Regions from separate parts of the Streptomyces sp. NPDC058637 genome, predicted to be linked through region 1. Evidence: riboswitches for the same ligand, from Rfam matches in the RefSeq annotation. Region 1 holds a riboswitch; each other region holds the start of a gene.
What was found. A riboswitch is a leader RNA that binds a small molecule or an ion and turns the genes downstream of it on or off. The one in region 1 is predicted to bind cyclic di-AMP.

Region 1 (3,913 bases):
CAGCTGACCTCCGGGGGACGGACGGTGCGCCGGCGCGCTCCTCCCTTCGGCCGATGACGAGCCGCCGCACGGCGCGGCTCCGCGCGGTCCGGGTGGATCGCGGTACCGTCCGCAGCCGTGGGCGGACCGGGCAGGGGTGCACAGGTGGGGAAGTGGGACAGCCGACGGGCCGGAGCCGGTGGGGGTATCGGTGCCCGGCGGTTCGTGCGTGCGCTGCCGGCTCTGATGATCGCGGGCGGGATCGTCTTCGACCTGGTGACTCCGTCCGCCGTGACCGCCGTTCCGCTCTTCGCGGCGGCCCCGCTGATCGCCGCACCGTTCTTCTCGCTGGCCAGCACGGTCCGTACCGGTGTGGCCGCGGTCCTCGCCGTTCTCGTGATCCGGCTCTCGGCCGGTGTGATCACCGACGTCGTGCCGATCACCGATCTGCTCACGGTGATCACGGTCTCCGTGCTCGCCCTGGCCATCAACGGCGTCGTACGGCGCAGCAACGAGCAGCTCGCCTCGGCCCGGGTCATCGCGGAGACCGCGATGCGCGCGGTGCTGCCCACCCCGGACGACCGGATCGGCGGGCTGCTGGTCGCTGCGCGGTACGAGGCGGCGCAGGCGGACGAGTTCGTCGGCGGCGACCTGTACGCCGTCGCGGACACCCCGTACGGGGTGCGGCTGGTCGTCGGCGACGTCCGGGGCAAGGGGCTGGACGCGGTGGAGGCGGTGGCCGTGATGATCGGGGCCTTCCGCGAGGCGGCCGAGCAGGAGCTGTCCCTGGAGGGTGTCGCGCAGCGGCTGGAGCGGGCACTGGCGCGGGAAGGGAGCCGTCGGGGCGGGCTCGACTCCATGGAGGGGTTCGTCACCGCTGTGCTCGCCGAGATCCCGGCAGGTTCCGGCACGGTGCGGATCGTCAACCGCGGTCATCCCGAGCCGATCCTGCTGCACGCGGACGGGGCGCTCGAGGTGCTGGCGCCGACCGTGCCCGCGCTGCCCATCGGGATGGACCTGGGGGCGTGGCCGGACCGCTCGGACGAGTGGGAGCTGCCGGCCGGGTCGACGCTCCTGGCGTTCACGGACGGCCTCTCGGAGGCGCGGGACGCGGACGGGGCCTTCTACGACCCGGCCGCGCGGCTGCGCGGCCGGATCTTCCCCGGGCCCGACGAACTGCTCTCCGCGCTCACCGACGACGTACGCCTGCACACCGGCGGCCACTCGACCGACGACCTGGCGCTGCTCGCCGTCGGCCGGCCGGCGCGGGGGCAGCCGGAGCGGCGGACGACGGTGAAGATCGTGGGGCGGGCCGATGGATGACCTGTAGCGACCGTCCGTAGTCGAAGCGTGTCACTCCGCATAACATTTGACACACCGTCAGAAACGGATGGCCGAAACAGGAATACCCAACTCGTCCGTTTAGGGCCGTTTTCTGCACTGAAGTCCAGGCCGGAGTGACGAATGATCAGTAGGAACAGCTTGGAATCGGGCCCCCGAGTCTATTAACGTTCGATAACGCAGCGCGGTCCCAGTCGTCGCAAGAGGCGGCACCGTGCGCGAGCGCCGAATTCCGCAAGGGAACCGGGGAACCACCTACATGGGGTGAATCGGGCACCTGTGTCTCGTGAGAGACGAAGGAGCCCGTAGGAGACCTTCCTGCTCCGAACCCGTCAGCTAACCCGGTAGGCGATAAGGAAGGAAAGGAGTGCGCCCACGTGGCGTCCAATCAGCCTGCCCCCGAGGCCCCGTCACCCTTCAGGTCCGACACCGTCGGTGGCGAGGAGAGGACTTGGGAGGAATGGAATCCCACCGAGGAGTCCATCCGTCCCGTGCGAGGCAGGCACCGCGTAGCCAAGCAGCGTGGTCTCGCCCGTAGCTCCACCGTCCTCGGCGTCGGCGTCATCGCGGCCGTCGGTGCGGGTGGCATGGCCACGGCGCAGAGCAAGCCGCCGGTCTCCATCTCCCTTCCCGATTCCATCGCGGACAATCTCCCCGACGCCAAGTCCCTTCCCGGTATGAGCGCTTTCATGTCGGACGACTCCGACGCGGGCACCGGGCCGGCCACCGACGCCTCCCCGCTCACCACCGCCGGGATCACGGCCGCCGAGGCGGAGCAGGGCGCCACCGACGCCGGTGAGGCGCTGCGCGCCCGCATCCTCCAGCAGGCCGAGCAGCAGCAGGCCGGCGCCGCCGCCGAGGCGAAGGCCGCGGAGGAGAAGGCCGCCGCCGAGCAGGCCGCGGCCCAGGCCGCGAAGCAGCAGAGCAAGGCCGAGGCCGACGCCGCAGCCGAGAAGAAGGCGGCGGAAGAGGCGGCGAAGAAGAAGGCGGAGGCCGAGCGCCTCGCCAAGCTCGCCGCCAGCTACGCCGTCCCGACGTCCTCGTACACGATCACCACGGCCTACGGCCAGGCCGGTTCGATGTGGTCCTCCGGCTACCACACGGGCCTGGACTTCGCGGCTCCGACCGGTACGCCGGTCAAGGCCGTGCACAGCGGCACGGTGAAGTCGGCCGGCTGGTCGGGCTCGTACGGCTACCACACGGTCCTGGTGCTCGACGACGGCACCGAGGTCTCGTACTCCCACCAGTCCTCGATGGACGTCACCGCCGGCCAGAAGGTCAGCACGGGCGAGACCATCGGCCGTGTGGGCTCCACCGGGAACTCGACCGGTCCCCACCTCCACCTGGAGGTCCACACCGCGGGCGGTTCGGCCGTCGACCCGATGAGCTGGCTGCGCGGCAAGGGCCTGACGGTCTGAGCCCCGCACCCGTACGACGGATCCGGTCCTCGTACGTGGCGCGTCCGTGCGGCGCACCCGAACCCCGGCAGCCCTGACGCACACCCCCCGACGTCAGGGCTGCCGGTCCGCGTCGGGGGCCCGAGGGTGCCGCGGGACCGGCATGAGGTGGCGCCCGTCCCGGCACGACGTGGCGTCCGCGGAATAGTTGCCTCGGCTGACCGGTTGGTGCCGGTCATGACGACTCTGCGCCCGCTCGGTTCCTCGAGCCTCCAGGTATTCCCGCTCGCCCTCGGCGGCAACGTCTTCGGCTGGACGGCGGACGAGGACCGGTCCTTCGCCGTCCTCGACGCGTACACCGCGGCGGGCGGCAACTTCGTCGACACCGCCGACTCCTACTCCGCCTGGGTCCCGGGCAACGAGGGCGGTGAGTCGGAGACGATCCTCGGCAGGTGGCTGGCCGCCCGGGCCAACCGCGACGACGTCGTCGTCGCCACCAAGGTCGGCGCCCACCCCGCGTACAAGGGACTGTCCGCGGCCACGATCAAGGGCGCGGCCGAGGCGTCGCTGCGCCGGCTCGGCACCGACCACATCGACCTCTACTACACGCACTTCGACGACGAGACCGTCCCCGTCGAGGAGATCATCACCGCCCTCGACCAGCTGGTGAAGGCGGGAACGGTGCGGGAGATCGCCGCCTCCAACATCAGCCCCGAGCGGCTCCGGGCCTCCCTGGACTTCTCCGAGCGTGAGGGCCTGGCCCGGTACGTCGCGCTGCAGCCCCACTACAACCTCGTGTCGCGCGGCACCTACGAGGGCGCGCTCCTCGACACGGCCGCCGAGGCCGGGCTCGCCGCCGTCCCCTACTTCGCGCTCGCCTCCGGCTTCCTCACCGGGAAGTACCGGCCCGGCACGGAGGTCGACAGCGCACGGGCGGGAAGCGCGGGACAGCACCTGGAATCGGAGCGCGGACGCAAGGTGCTCGCGGCGCTGGACAAGGTCGCGCAGGAGCACGACGCGGAGATCGCCACGGTCGCACTGGCCTGGCTGGCCGCCCGGCCGACCGTCGCCGCGCCGATCGCCTCCGCCCGTACGGTCGAGCAGCTGCCCGCGCTCGTGGCGGTGGCCGACCTGCGGCTGACCGGGCAGCAGCTGGCGGAGCTGACGGAGGCGTCCGCCTGACAGCCGCCGCGCGT
Region 2 (3,913 bases), on a different contig from region 1:
GCGTTGGCCGCGGACAGGATCGTCTGCGTGGAGCGGTAGTTCTGCTCCAGCATGATCGTCTTCGCGTCCGGGTAGTCCTCCTCGAACTGGAGGATGTTGCGGATGGTCGCGCCGCGGAAGGCGTAGATCGACTGGTCCGCGTCACCGACGACGCACAGCTCGCCGGGGGCGTCGGCCTCTCCCGCCGGGCCCACCAGCTCGCGTACGAGGGTGTACTGCGCGTGGTTGGTGTCCTGGTACTCGTCGACCATGACGTGCCGGAAGCGGCGGCGGTAGTGCTCGGCGACGTCGGGGAACGCCTGGAGCAGGTGGACCGTCGTCATGATGATGTCGTCGAAGTCCAGGGCGTTGGCCTCGCGGAGCCGTGCCTGGTAGAGCGCGTAGGCCTGCGCCAGCGTCTTCTCGAAACCGTCGCTCGCCTGACCGGCGAAGGTCTCCTCGTCGATCAGCTCGTTCTTCAGGTTCGAGACCTTCGCCGTGAACGACTTCGGCGGGTAGCGCTTCGGGTCGAGGTCCAGATCACGGCAGACCAGCGCCATCAGCCGCTTGGAGTCGGCGGCGTCGTAGATCGAGAACGACGAGGTGAAGCCGAGGAGCTTGGACTCGCGGCGCAGGATCCGCACGCACGCGCTGTGGAAGGTCATGACCCACATGGCGTTGGCGCGCGGCCCGACGAGCTGCTCGACGCGCTCCTTCATCTCACCGGCGGCCTTGTTGGTGAAGGTGATCGCCAGGATCTGCCCCGGGTGCACCCCGCGCTCGGCCAGCAGGTGGGCGATCCGGTGGGTCAGCACGCGGGTCTTGCCCGAGCCCGCCCCGGCGACGATGAGCAGCGGAGAGCCCGCGTGCACGACGGCGGCGCGCTGCTCGGTGTTCAGCCCGTCGAGCAGCGCGGCGGAGTCGACGACCGGGCGCGGGGCGCCGTCGCGGTAGTACGCGTCACGCGGCGGCGGGGGCGTGTCGAAGACGTCCTCGAACAGCCCCTCCGGCACCGCCTCGGGCGCGTGGCCCTCGGGGGGCGGCGGGGGGCCTTCGTCCGCTTGCTGGAGGCCGGTCAGGAAACTGTCGTCAAAGAGGCTGCTCATCGCTGGTCGAGTCTAGGCCGCCGCACCGACAACCCGGGGCCGCATTCCGAACGAGGACCGAAATCCGTACGCGTACGGAGACGGGCCGCGCACCGTGCGTAGGAATCCGGGGTCCGTCGCCGCCCGGCGGGCAGCCGGTCCGGAAAGGTCACGGAAATGTATCGGGCATATCGAACATCAACCTTCACAGGGACACCACGGGTTGGCTAGCGTGCTCGGCGGGTGACCCGTCACCGCTTCGAGGCGACCCACGCCACGCGGGCACCCCCGCCGAATCCGTGCCGCCCTCGCGGGAGCCGGAACCGGGGACCCACACGCAGCACCGGGGTGAATCGGTCCGTTCCCCAGGACCGTAGGGCAGCCTTCCGTTCCGCCCGAACCCGACAGCTAACCCGGTAGGCGGTCCACGGAAGGAGATGCCTGCCTTGGCATCGCATCGCAAGCCGCGCCCGCGGGTACGCACCACCACCCCGGCCGTCGGCCTCACGACGGCGGCGCTGGCCTCCGTCACCCTGCTCTCGACGCAGAGCGCGACGGCCGCCCCGGCGGAGCCCAGGCCCAGCATCGAGGAAGTGCGGAAGAAGGTCGACGACCTGTACCGCCAGGCGGGCACGGCGACGCAGGAGTACAACAAGGCGAAGACCGCGTCCACGCAGCAGCGCTCCAAGGTCGACGCGCTGCTGGAGGCCGCGGCCGAGCGGGCCGACAGGCTCAACGAGACGCGCCGGGAGCTGGGCCACTACGCGGCTGCGCAGTACCGAGGCGGTGCGATCGCCCCGACGGCGACGTTCTTCCTCGCGGACGACCCGCAGGCGTACTTCGACCAGGACCAGCTGATGGCGCGGATGACCAGCCGGCAGCAGAAGGCGGTCGCCGACTTCCGTACGCAGCAGAGCGAGGCCGCGGCGAAGCGGGTCGAGGCGACGAAGAGCCTGGAGACGCTCACCGAGTCGCAGGCCACTCTGCGCACCAGCAAGCAGCAGGTGCGGAACAAGCTGACCGAGGCCCGCTCGCTGCTGTCGGAGCTGACCGCCGAGGAGAAGGCGCGCCTCGCGGAGCTGGAGCGCGAGAAGGAGGCGGAGGCCGAGCGCAAGGCGAAGGAGCTCGCCCGCCGGCAGGCCGCCGCGAAGGCGGAGGCCGACCGGGCGGCCGAGGAGGCGGCCTCGAAGGAGGAGGAGGCGGGCTCCGGCACCGGAACGGGCGGCGACACGGGCTCCGGCACGGGCTCCGAGACGGGCTCGGACAGCGGCTACGCGGCCAAGGCCGACAAGGTCCTCGCCTTCGCCCGGGCCCAGATCGGCAAGCCGTACGTCTGGGGGGCGACGGGCCCGGCCTCGTACGACTGCTCGGGCCTCACCCAGGCCGCCTGGAAGGCCGCGGGCGTCACCCTGCCCCGGACGACCTGGGACCAGGTGGAGGCCGGCACCCGGGTGGCCACGGCGGATCTGCAGCCCGGTGACCTGGTCTTCTTCTACGACGACATCAGCCACGTCGGCGTCTACAAGGGCGACGGCATGATGATCCACGCGCCGAAGCCCGGTGCGAACGTCCGCGAGGAGTCGATCTACTCCATGCCGATCTACGGCAGCGTGCGCCCGGCGTGACACGCGGGCGCGCGAAGGGCGGGCATACGAGTCGTACGCCCGCCCCGCCCGCGACACAGCCGCACCGCCCACGACAGCGGCCGGCTCAGGCCCGGAGGCCGGCTCAGGCCCGGAGGCCGGCTCAGGCCCGGAGGCCGGCTCAGGCCCGGAGGCCGGCTCAGGTCCAGAGCGTGGCGATGAAGATGTTGGCGACCGTCAGCCCGCCGACCGCGGCGAAGGCGCCCTTGCCGACCCTCTCCTCGTCCCGCTTCACGTACACGAGCGCCAGGATCACGATCAGGACCAGCAGCTTGACGCCGATCTTGACGTTGTTCACCGCCTGGTCGTCGGCCTGGTTGAGCCCGACGAGGGCGATGCCCGTCACCAGCATGGTCAGCGCTCCGTGCAGCATGGCCGGCACGAAGCGGGCGGTGCCCGCCCCCATGGCCTTCATCTGGGTCAGGAAGCCGCCCAGCAGGGAGGCGATACCGATGATGTGCAGGGCCACGAAGACATTGATGAGTACGTCCATGGCCGCAGCCTAGCCGCGGGCATATCACCACTCTTCGGCCAGGTAGGACTTCCTTACGAATTCGTTCACACCTGGTGCGAATTGCCGGACTGCGGTTGATTTTTCCAGTCATTCGACGAGACCGAAACGTCACATCGCGCCAATAACTGTCATTACGACTCTTCCCCGTGCCTCGGGTTTAGCGTCCCTCCCAGGTGACCGATTCCTCACCGCCGACCCGTACCGGGGCGGCACCCCGGTCACCCCGCCAGGAGATCCGGCGGCGGGCCACTCCCCCTTTTCCAGGTGGCCCGCCGCCGCACTCCCGGCGGGCCCGCAGGTATCCCCCGGCGGGCAGTCGAACGGAAGGACCCACGCCCCCGTGGCCGCCCATCGCAAAGCCGCTCACCGCAAGCCCAAGCAGCGCCTGTTCACCGGGCCTGCTGCCCGCACCGCGGCCACCCTCGCCTTCGCCGGGGCGGCGACCGCCACCGCCCTGGAAGGCGCCGCCCAGGCCGAGCCCCAGCTCTCCCCGGCCCAGGTCAAGGCCAAGGTCGACCGGCTGTACCACGACGCCGAGGTCGCCACCGAGAAGTACAACGGCGCGAAGGAGAAGGCGACCGCCTCCGCGAAGTCCCTCGACGCGCTGCGCGACGAGGCCGCGCGCCGGACCGACCGCCTCAACGCCGCGCGCAACGCCCTCGGTTCGTTCGCCGCGGCGCAGTACCGCAGCG
Region 3 (3,913 bases), on a different contig from region 1:
GGAACGCCGAACGGCCCGCGTACACCGCGGCGTCGTCGAGGATCTCCTCGATGCGCAGCAGCTGGTTGTACTTGGCGACACGGTCCGAGCGGGCCGGGGCGCCGGTCTTGATCTGACCACAGTTCACGGCGACGGCGAGGTCGGCGATGGTGACGTCCTCGGTCTCACCGGAGCGGTGGGACATCATGCACTTGAAGCCGTTGCGCTGGGCGAGCTCGACGGCGTCCAGGGTCTCGGTCAGCGAACCGATCTGGTTGACCTTGACGAGCAGGGCGTTGGCCGAGCCCTCCTCGATACCGCGGGCGAGGCGCTCGGGGTTGGTGACGAAGAGGTCGTCGCCGACGATCTGCACCTTGGCGCCGAGCTTGTCGGTGATGACCTTCCAGCCGGCCCAGTCGTCCTCGTACAGCGGGTCCTCGATGGAGACCAGCGGGTACGCGGAGACGAGCTCCTCGTAGTACTCGGTCATCTCGGCGGCCGAGCGGGACTTGCCCTCGAACTCGTAGACGCCGTCCTTGTAGAACTCGGACGCGGCGACGTCGAGCGCCAGACCGATGTCACGGCCCGGGACGTAACCGGCCTCCTTGATGGCCTCGATGATGAGGTCCAGGGCGGCACGGTTGGACTCGAGGTTCGGGGCGAAGCCGCCCTCGTCGCCGAGACCGGTGGACAGGCCCTTGGTCTTCAGGACCTTCTTCAGCGTGTGGTAGATCTCCGCACCCCAGCGCAGGGCCTCGGAGAAGGACTCGGCGCCGATCGGCGCGATCATGAACTCCTGGATGTCCACGTTGGAGTCGGCGTGCGAGCCGCCGTTCAGGATGTTCATCATCGGAACGGGCAGCAGGTGCGCGTTCGGGCCGCCGAGGTAGCGGAACAGCGGGAGGTCCGAGGCCTCGGACGCGGCGTGGGCCACGGCCAGCGAGACACCGAGGATGGCGTTGGCGCCGAGCGAGCCCTTGTTCTCGGTCGCGTCGAGGTCGAACATCGCCTGGTCGATGAGGCGCTGCTCGGTGGCGTCGTAACCGACGAGCTCCGGGCCGATCTGCTCGATCACGGCGAGGACGGCCTTCTCGACACCCTTGCCGTGGTAACGGTTGGGGTCACCGTCGCGAAGCTCGATGGCCTCGAACGCACCGGTGGAGGCACCGGACGGAACGGCAGCACGTCCCGTGCTGCCGTCGTCGAGGCCAACCTCGACCTCGACCGTGGGGTTGCCCCGGGAGTCGAGGATTTCCCTGGCTACGACGACGTCGATGGACGGCACGAGGCATCTCCTTCTGGGATATGACACTGGTTGTGCAGGGTCACTGTGGCCTTGCGACACGAGCCTAACCGGCCCGGCCCGCCGCGTCGGCCGACCGCCCGTCCCCTGGGACGAAAAAGGACCCAAGGGACCGCATTACGGGCAAAGCTCAGAAATTTACTGACTGGTAACTACAACAGTTGAACGGTCCCCTTCACGGACGCCCCCGAAAAGGCCCCGGCCCGGCGCGCACTGGGGTGAGCGCGCCGGGCCGGGGAGCACCGCCGGGAGGAGGGACCCGGCTGCTACTTCAGGTGGAGCTGCTGACCCGGGAAGATCAGGTCGGCGTCCTCGACGATGTCGTCGTTCAGGTCGAACAGCTTCTGCCAGCCGCCCTTGACGTCCTTCGCCCCGGCGATCGTGCTGAGGGTGTCGCCGGCCTTCACCTTGTACTCGCCGTCACCCTTCTCGACCTTGTCGCCGGTCGGGGTGGTGACGGTCTTCTCGGCCTCGGGGGCCGTGCGCGTCTCGCTGCGGCTGGCGGGCTGCTCGGCCTTGCGCTCCGGCTGGGCCGCCGCCTTCGGCTCGGCCTCGCTCTGCGCGGAGCCGGTGTCGACGCCCGGGTCCACACCGTCGTTCGTCAGGCCACCGGCACCGGCGCAGGCCCAGGCGCCCGGGCCCTGCAGGTCGAGGAGCTTCTCCGCGGTGGCTATCTGCTGGCCCTTGGTGGCCAGGTCGGCACGGGAGGCGTACTGGGTGCCGCCGGCGGCAGCCCAGCTGGACTGCGAGAACTGCAGGCCGCCGTAGTAGCCGTTGCCGGTGTTGATGGACCAGTTGCCACCGGACTCGCACTGCGCGACGGCGTCCCACGTGGCGACGGAGGCGGCGGAGGCACCGGTGGCACCCATCAGCGGAACGGCCACGGCCGCGCCGGTGACGCCGGCCAGGGTGGCGATACGGACGGCCTTGGACGGGCGACGGTGCTTGCCCTTGCGCGAAAGCAGCATGGTTCTCCTCACCGACGCCTACGAGGTGAGCTGTCGGGTTCGGGCCTGTGAGTTGCCCGGTCGCCCGTACTGAAAGGCGACTTCACCCCGAGCCGGTCCTCGCCCGTCTTCCGACGGCCGGGTCCGGCACTTACCTGGGTCCCCCGCTCCTGCCTACGGCGCTTTACGCGTCTGTCCCCTTCGGCCGACGGCAGGATTCGGCGTGACGGTCGAAGGTGCCCGCGGTGCGAGCAGTTCAGACCGTAAACACACGCAACGCCTACATTCAAAGATGGACATAACTGGCAATCAGCACTTACCGCCTCAGGGAGCGAGGTCGTTTCCGCAGGTCGGAGGCGATGCGGGCCGAGCGGGCGGACGAGGCGCGCCAGTTCAAGCAAAGAGACCCATGTCTCACTTACACATAAGTGGACATAGGCCTCTGAACTACCCCTGATTTTGGGGCGTTTTCCCGCTTTTGATCAGTTGCCGACCGTGGTCTCCGCGGGGGTCCGCGCGTCCTTCCCGGCATCCTCCGCGTCCGCCTGGAGGCCCAGGTCGAGACTCTGGCCGGGCAGGATCAGATCCGGGTCGGAGCCCAGCTCCACCTTGTTGGCCGCGTAGAGCGCGGGCCATCCACCGGGCAGCTCCCGCGCGTCCGCGATCGACCAGAGGTTGTCGCCCTCGCGGACGGTGTACGTTCCGTCCGCGCCCGTCTCCGCGCCTTCGCGGGCCCCGGAGTCGCCGCGCGAGGCGTGCCGTCCGGACTCGCGCCCGTCCTCCAGGTCCGTCCCGGTGCCCGCATCGGGGGCCGGTGTACCGCGGTGCTTCCCACTCGTCTCGCCACTGCCCTTCGAGTCGCCGGACGCCTCGGAGGCTTCGGGGGACGGGGTGGCGGAAGGCGACGACGACGACTCGGACTTGCCTTCTTCGTCGGCCTTGTCCGTCTTGCCGTTGTTGCCGTTGCTGCCCGTCCTGTCCGCTTCGTCCGCCCCGGCCCTCTTGTCCGGCGTTTCGACCGAGGGTGCGCCCGACGGGGTGGCCGTGTCCGTGGGGTCGGCGGACGGCTCACCGCCCGGGTCGACGCCGGGCAGTGTGCCGTCCAGCGCGAGTCCGGAGATCACCGCGCAGCTGGGCCACGCCTGCGGGCCCTTGTCGTCCAGCACCTTCTCCGCGACCGATATCTGCTGCGAACGGCTCGCGAGGTCGGCACGGGCCGCGTAGGCCGTGCCGCCGTAGGCCGACCAGTCGTCCTGCGAGAACTGCAGGCCGCCGTAGTGGCCGTTGCCGAGGTCGGCGCTCCACATGCCACCGCTCTCGCACTCGGCGACCCGGTCCCAGGTCGAGGCGTCGGCGGCGTGCGCGCCGGTCGCACCGAGCAACGGGATGGCGATGGCCGATCCCGTCACGCCCGCGGCGACGACGATGGCGGGTGCCTGACGAGGGCGGCGGTGTCTGCCATTCGCGGAGCCCATGGGATTGCCTTCCGTGTGACTGACGTGTGACGGGTGAGTCGAACGGTGAACCTAGCCGTACTCGAACGTGTGTCACAAGTCGATGCAGCGGAGATCACGTGAAAGTCACAGAGTTGACAGAGTGTCATTTTTTTCGGACCTGGTGTCCGGGCTCGAACCGCACCGGAAGTGTCCGCAGTCCGCGCATGATGAGCCCGCCCCGCCATCGC
Region 4 (3,913 bases), on a different contig from region 1:
GATGCCCCGAGGCGTGGTCATCCGGCTCTTCGCCTACCTGGTGGCCGGGCACGTCGTCGCGGCCTTCCTCTTCATCCTGTTCACCGTGGCGGGCAAAGGCTGACCCGCCCGGCGCGACGGCCGGCCGGCCCGGGGCCGGCCTCTCGTTCGGATCATGCCGGCCCCGCTCCCTGCCCCGGCCTGATCCGAACGAGAGGCCCTAGGCGCCCTCGACCAGGCGCTCGCGCAGCTTCTCGCGCGTCGCGGGGGCAAGCTTCAGGCCCTCCGTGAGGTAGCGCTCCGTGCCGCCCCAGGTGTCCTCGATCGCCGTGAACGCGGCGTCGAGGTAGTCGGAGTGCGCGCCGAACAGCGGATTGAGCAGTTCCATCACCTCTTCCGACATCCCCGCCGAAGAGGTGTCGCTGCGCCGCACCTTGTAGCGCCGGTGCGCGTCGTTGGACTTCAGGTAGTCGGCCTCGATGGCCTCCTTCTCGACACCGACGGCCAGCAGCGAGATCGCGATCGACAGGCCCGCCCGGTCCTTGCCCGCGGCGCAGTGCATGAGCGCGGGGACGCTGTCCTCGGCCAGTGCGTGCAGCACCCGGCTGTGCTCGGCCGTGCGGTCCTTGATGATCGACCGGTACGAGGCGATCATGCGGTCCGTCCCCCTGTCGCCGGCGAGGATCGATCGCAGCTGCTGGATGTTCCCGTCACGCACGAGCCGCCAGAACTCGGCGCCGTCGGCCGGGTCCGAGAGTGGAATGCTGACATTCCGGACGCCGGGCAGTTCCACGTCATGACCGTCGAGCTTGCGGTCCGCCGCGTTGCGGAAGTCGAAGACCGTGTGCAGGCCGAGGCCGGCGAGGAAGGCCGCGTCCGCCTCGGTGGCGTGCGCCAGGTGGCCGCTGCGGTAGAGGCGTCCGTGCCGGACCTTCCCGCCGTCCGTGGTCGGGAGCCCGCCCACATCGCGGAAATTGCGGACACCGGTCAGCTCGATGTCGGTCGACGGAACCTCTGGCAGCTGCGTCACAAGGACTCCTGGAGTGTCTGGCGTCGGCGCGGCTCGCCGACGAGGCCACGCTCGCGACGATACGACATGCGTTCATCGGACAACCGTCTCGGCCGCCGCCCTGTTTTCAGGTCCGCGCGAAAGAGGACGAAATCGAGCAATGTCCGTATTGATGCATTTGGCAGAACATGCCCTGCTTGCATGGGAGATGGGTCGGGCAGGTGAGCGGGATCATATCCGTGACGGTGTGTGGCGGAACCGCGGGCGGGTATTCCGGACGCCGCGCGGAAAGCCAAGATCCGTAATCCACGGAGTGTGACCGTAATTCCCGGCGGGAAATGAAGAGCGGATTCCGGTTCGCAACCGGCGGCTTGTTCCCGGCGTCCTGGCTCGCTTACGGTCACGGTCAATCCGGACGGAACGCCTAATCCTGCCGCCGCCCGGAATCCGCACCGACCAACGTGTGGCAGGAACGGGGGAACCAGGTAAGCCGCCGGCCGGAGGGATCCGGAACGGCTCGGGGTCAAGTCGCGTCCAGCGCGGCCGGGCATCTCCAGTCCGAACCCGACAGCTCACCTCGTAGGCGCCGGAGAGGAACTCCCCATGCCCGCAAAGGGTAAGCACCGTCGTACGAAGACCGGCCCCATCACCCGAGGCGTCCTCGCCGCCGGGACCGGTGGCGCCGTTCTCGCCCTTCCGCTGATCGGCGCCACCGGCGCCCACGCGGCGGAGCAGGCCGCGCCTGCCGCCAAGTCCGCCGCGAGCGCCGCCCACAGCGCGCCCGCCGCCTCGGTGGCGAAGAAGCAGAGTGCTCCGAAGACCTACTCCGTGGTCTCCGGCGACTACCTGTCGAAGATCGCGGCCGACCAGAAGCTCAAGGGCGGCTGGGAGAAGCTGTACAAGGACAACCGCGACGTCGTCGGCGACGACCCGAGCCTGATCTTCCCGGGCATGAAGCTGACCCTCGGCGCCAAGGCGTCCGGTTCGGCCGAGCGGTCCGCGCCCAAGGCCGCGCCGTCCGAGGCGACCCCCTCGAAGGCCGAGTCGGCGCCCAAGGCCGCCGCCCCGGTCGAGAAGGCCGTAAAGGCGACCGACACCGCCGACACCTCCGACTCCACCGCCGCTTCCGCGGGCAACAGCTCCGGCTGGGCCGCCCCCGTCGCCGACGCCAACGTCACCACCCAGTACCGCGCCTCCGGCGCCAGCTGGTCCAGCGGCTACCACACCGGCTCCGACTTCCAGGCCGCCTCCGGCACCGGCGTCCGGTCCATCGGCCCGGGCACCGTGGTCTCGGCCGGGTGGAGCGGTTCGTACGGCAACGAGGTCGTCATCCAGCACAGCGACGGCATGTACTCCCAGTACGCCCACCTGTCCTCGCTCGGTGTCTCCGCCGGCCAGACCGTCACCGGCGGCCAGCAGATCGGCCTCTCCGGCTCCACCGGCAACTCCACCGGCCCGCACCTCCACTTCGAGGTCCGCACCGGCCCGAGCTACGGCTCCGACGTCGACCCGATCGCGTACCTGCGCTCGCACGGCGTCGCCATCTGAGCGTCTCCATCCGAGCGTCTCCATCCGAGCGTCCGCGTCCGGCATCTTCGGATGAGCGACTTCAGGTGAGCGTCTCCGAATGGCGTGAAGAAGAGGGGCGGTGCGCGACTGCGCGCCGCCCCTCTTCTTATTCCGGCTTTACCAAAACCTGACCGGGTGGTCTTTCTCACCACCCGTCAACCCCCTATTACGGTCGCGTAGGTCACAATCGAAGGTGCAGGATATGCGCTTGTGGCAGACGATTCGAGAAACACACGACGAGGCATCATCGGGTCGTACGCAGCGATTGGCGACAGCTTCACCGAAGGCGTCGGGGACCCCGGCCCCGACGGGAGGCTCCTCGGCTGGGCGGACCGGTTCGCGGTCCTCCTCGCGGACCAGCTCCCGGTCCCCGGAGCGGTGGTAGGTCCCGCGGACGGCCCGCACGGGAACTTCCGGTACGCCAATCTCGCCGTACGCGGACGCCTCCTCGACCAGATAGTCGCGGAACAGGTCCCCCGCGCCAAGGAGCTGGCACCGGATCTGGTGAGCTTCTGCGCGGGCGGCAACGACATCATCCGGCCCGGCTCCGACCCGGACGACGTGGCGGAACGCTTCGAGCGCGCGGTCGCCGAACTGACGCAGGCGGTCGGCACCGTCATGGTCACCACCGGCTTCGACACCCGTCACGTCCCCGTACTCCGGCACCTGCGAGGCAAGATCGCCACGTACACCGCCCACGTCCGGTCCATCGCCGACCGCTACGACTGCCCGGTCCTGGACCTGTGGTCGCTGCGGTCCGTGCAGGACCGCCGCGCCTGGGACGACGACCGGCTGCACCTCTCGTCCGAGGGGCACACCCGGGTCGCGCTGCGTGCCGCCCAGGTCCTGGGACTCGACGTACCGGCCGACCCCGACCGGATGTGGCCGCCGCAGGTACAGCGCAGGACGATCGAGGTGCGGCGCGACGACATCCACTGGGCGCGTGAGTACCTCGTGCCGTGGATCGGACGACGTCTGCGCGGCGAGTCCTCCGGTGACCACGTCGAGGCCAAGCGCCCCGACCTGCTCCCCCTGTGAGCCCTCTGACGGACGGTGCGGTCCCCGCGGCTCCCGTACGGAGCGGTCCGTCGCCCCTGCCCGCGCCCTGCGCGGAGTGGGTGCTGCGCGCCGCGCGGGCCACGGACGTCGAGGCGGTCGCGGAGCTGCGGGCCGTCGTCATGCGCGCGGACCTGGAACGCCTCGGCCGCTACGACGAGCACAGGGTGCGGCAGCGGCTGCGGGACTCGTTCTCCACCCGCCACACCTCCCTCGTCCTGGCCGGCGGTGAGTTCGCGGGATGCGTCACCGTCCGGCCCGCCGACGACGGGAAGCTGCTGGAGCACTTCTACCTGGCCC

Region 2: it holds a riboswitch for cyclic di-AMP, as region 1 does, so the genes downstream of both, ACFWVP_RS07150 (NlpC/P60 family protein) here and ACFWVP_RS12195 (M23 family metallopeptidase) in region 1, are expected to answer to the same signal.
Region 3: it holds a riboswitch for cyclic di-AMP, as region 1 does, so the genes downstream of both, ACFWVP_RS13675 (transglycosylase family protein) here and ACFWVP_RS12195 (M23 family metallopeptidase) in region 1, are expected to answer to the same signal.
Region 4: it holds a riboswitch for cyclic di-AMP, as region 1 does, so the genes downstream of both, ACFWVP_RS32855 (peptidoglycan DD-metalloendopeptidase family protein) here and ACFWVP_RS12195 (M23 family metallopeptidase) in region 1, are expected to answer to the same signal.

Annotation. Positions count from the first base shown of each region.
Region 1 covers NZ_JBHXRD010000010.1:23,037-26,949, reverse strand. The annotation lists gene ACFWVP_RS12205 (MerR family transcriptional regulator) at 1-7, shown strand, start outside; gene ACFWVP_RS12200 (PP2C family protein-serine/threonine phosphatase) at 145-1,302, shown strand; cyclic di-AMP (ydaO/yuaA leader) riboswitch at 1,534-1,686, shown strand; gene ACFWVP_RS12195 (M23 family metallopeptidase) at 1,698-2,738, shown strand; gene ACFWVP_RS12190 (aldo/keto reductase) at 2,955-3,899, shown strand.
Region 2 covers NZ_JBHXRD010000005.1:199,291-203,203, reverse strand. The annotation lists gene pcrA (DNA helicase PcrA) at 1-1,085, opposite strand, end outside; cyclic di-AMP (ydaO/yuaA leader) riboswitch at 1,344-1,503, shown strand; gene ACFWVP_RS07150 (NlpC/P60 family protein) at 1,502-2,689, shown strand; gene ACFWVP_RS07145 (hypothetical protein) at 2,847-3,200, opposite strand; gene ACFWVP_RS07140 (NlpC/P60 family protein) at 3,562-3,913, shown strand, end outside.
Region 3 covers NZ_JBHXRD010000011.1:87,316-91,228, forward strand. The annotation lists gene eno (phosphopyruvate hydratase) at 1-1,264, opposite strand, end outside; gene ACFWVP_RS13675 (transglycosylase family protein) at 1,549-2,250, opposite strand; cyclic di-AMP (ydaO/yuaA leader) riboswitch at 2,251-2,421, opposite strand; gene ACFWVP_RS13680 (transglycosylase family protein) at 2,712-3,704, opposite strand; partial or broken gene ACFWVP_RS13685 (cytochrome P450) at 3,810-3,913, opposite strand, start outside.
Region 4 covers NZ_JBHXRD010000050.1:31,565-35,477, reverse strand. The annotation lists gene ACFWVP_RS32865 (DUF6126 family protein) at 1-103, shown strand, start outside; gene ACFWVP_RS32860 (tyrosine-protein phosphatase) at 200-1,009, opposite strand; cyclic di-AMP (ydaO/yuaA leader) riboswitch at 1,416-1,587, shown strand; gene ACFWVP_RS32855 (peptidoglycan DD-metalloendopeptidase family protein) at 1,592-2,536, shown strand; gene ACFWVP_RS32850 (SGNH/GDSL hydrolase family protein) at 2,768-3,595, shown strand; gene ACFWVP_RS32845 (GNAT family N-acetyltransferase) at 3,652-3,913, shown strand, end outside.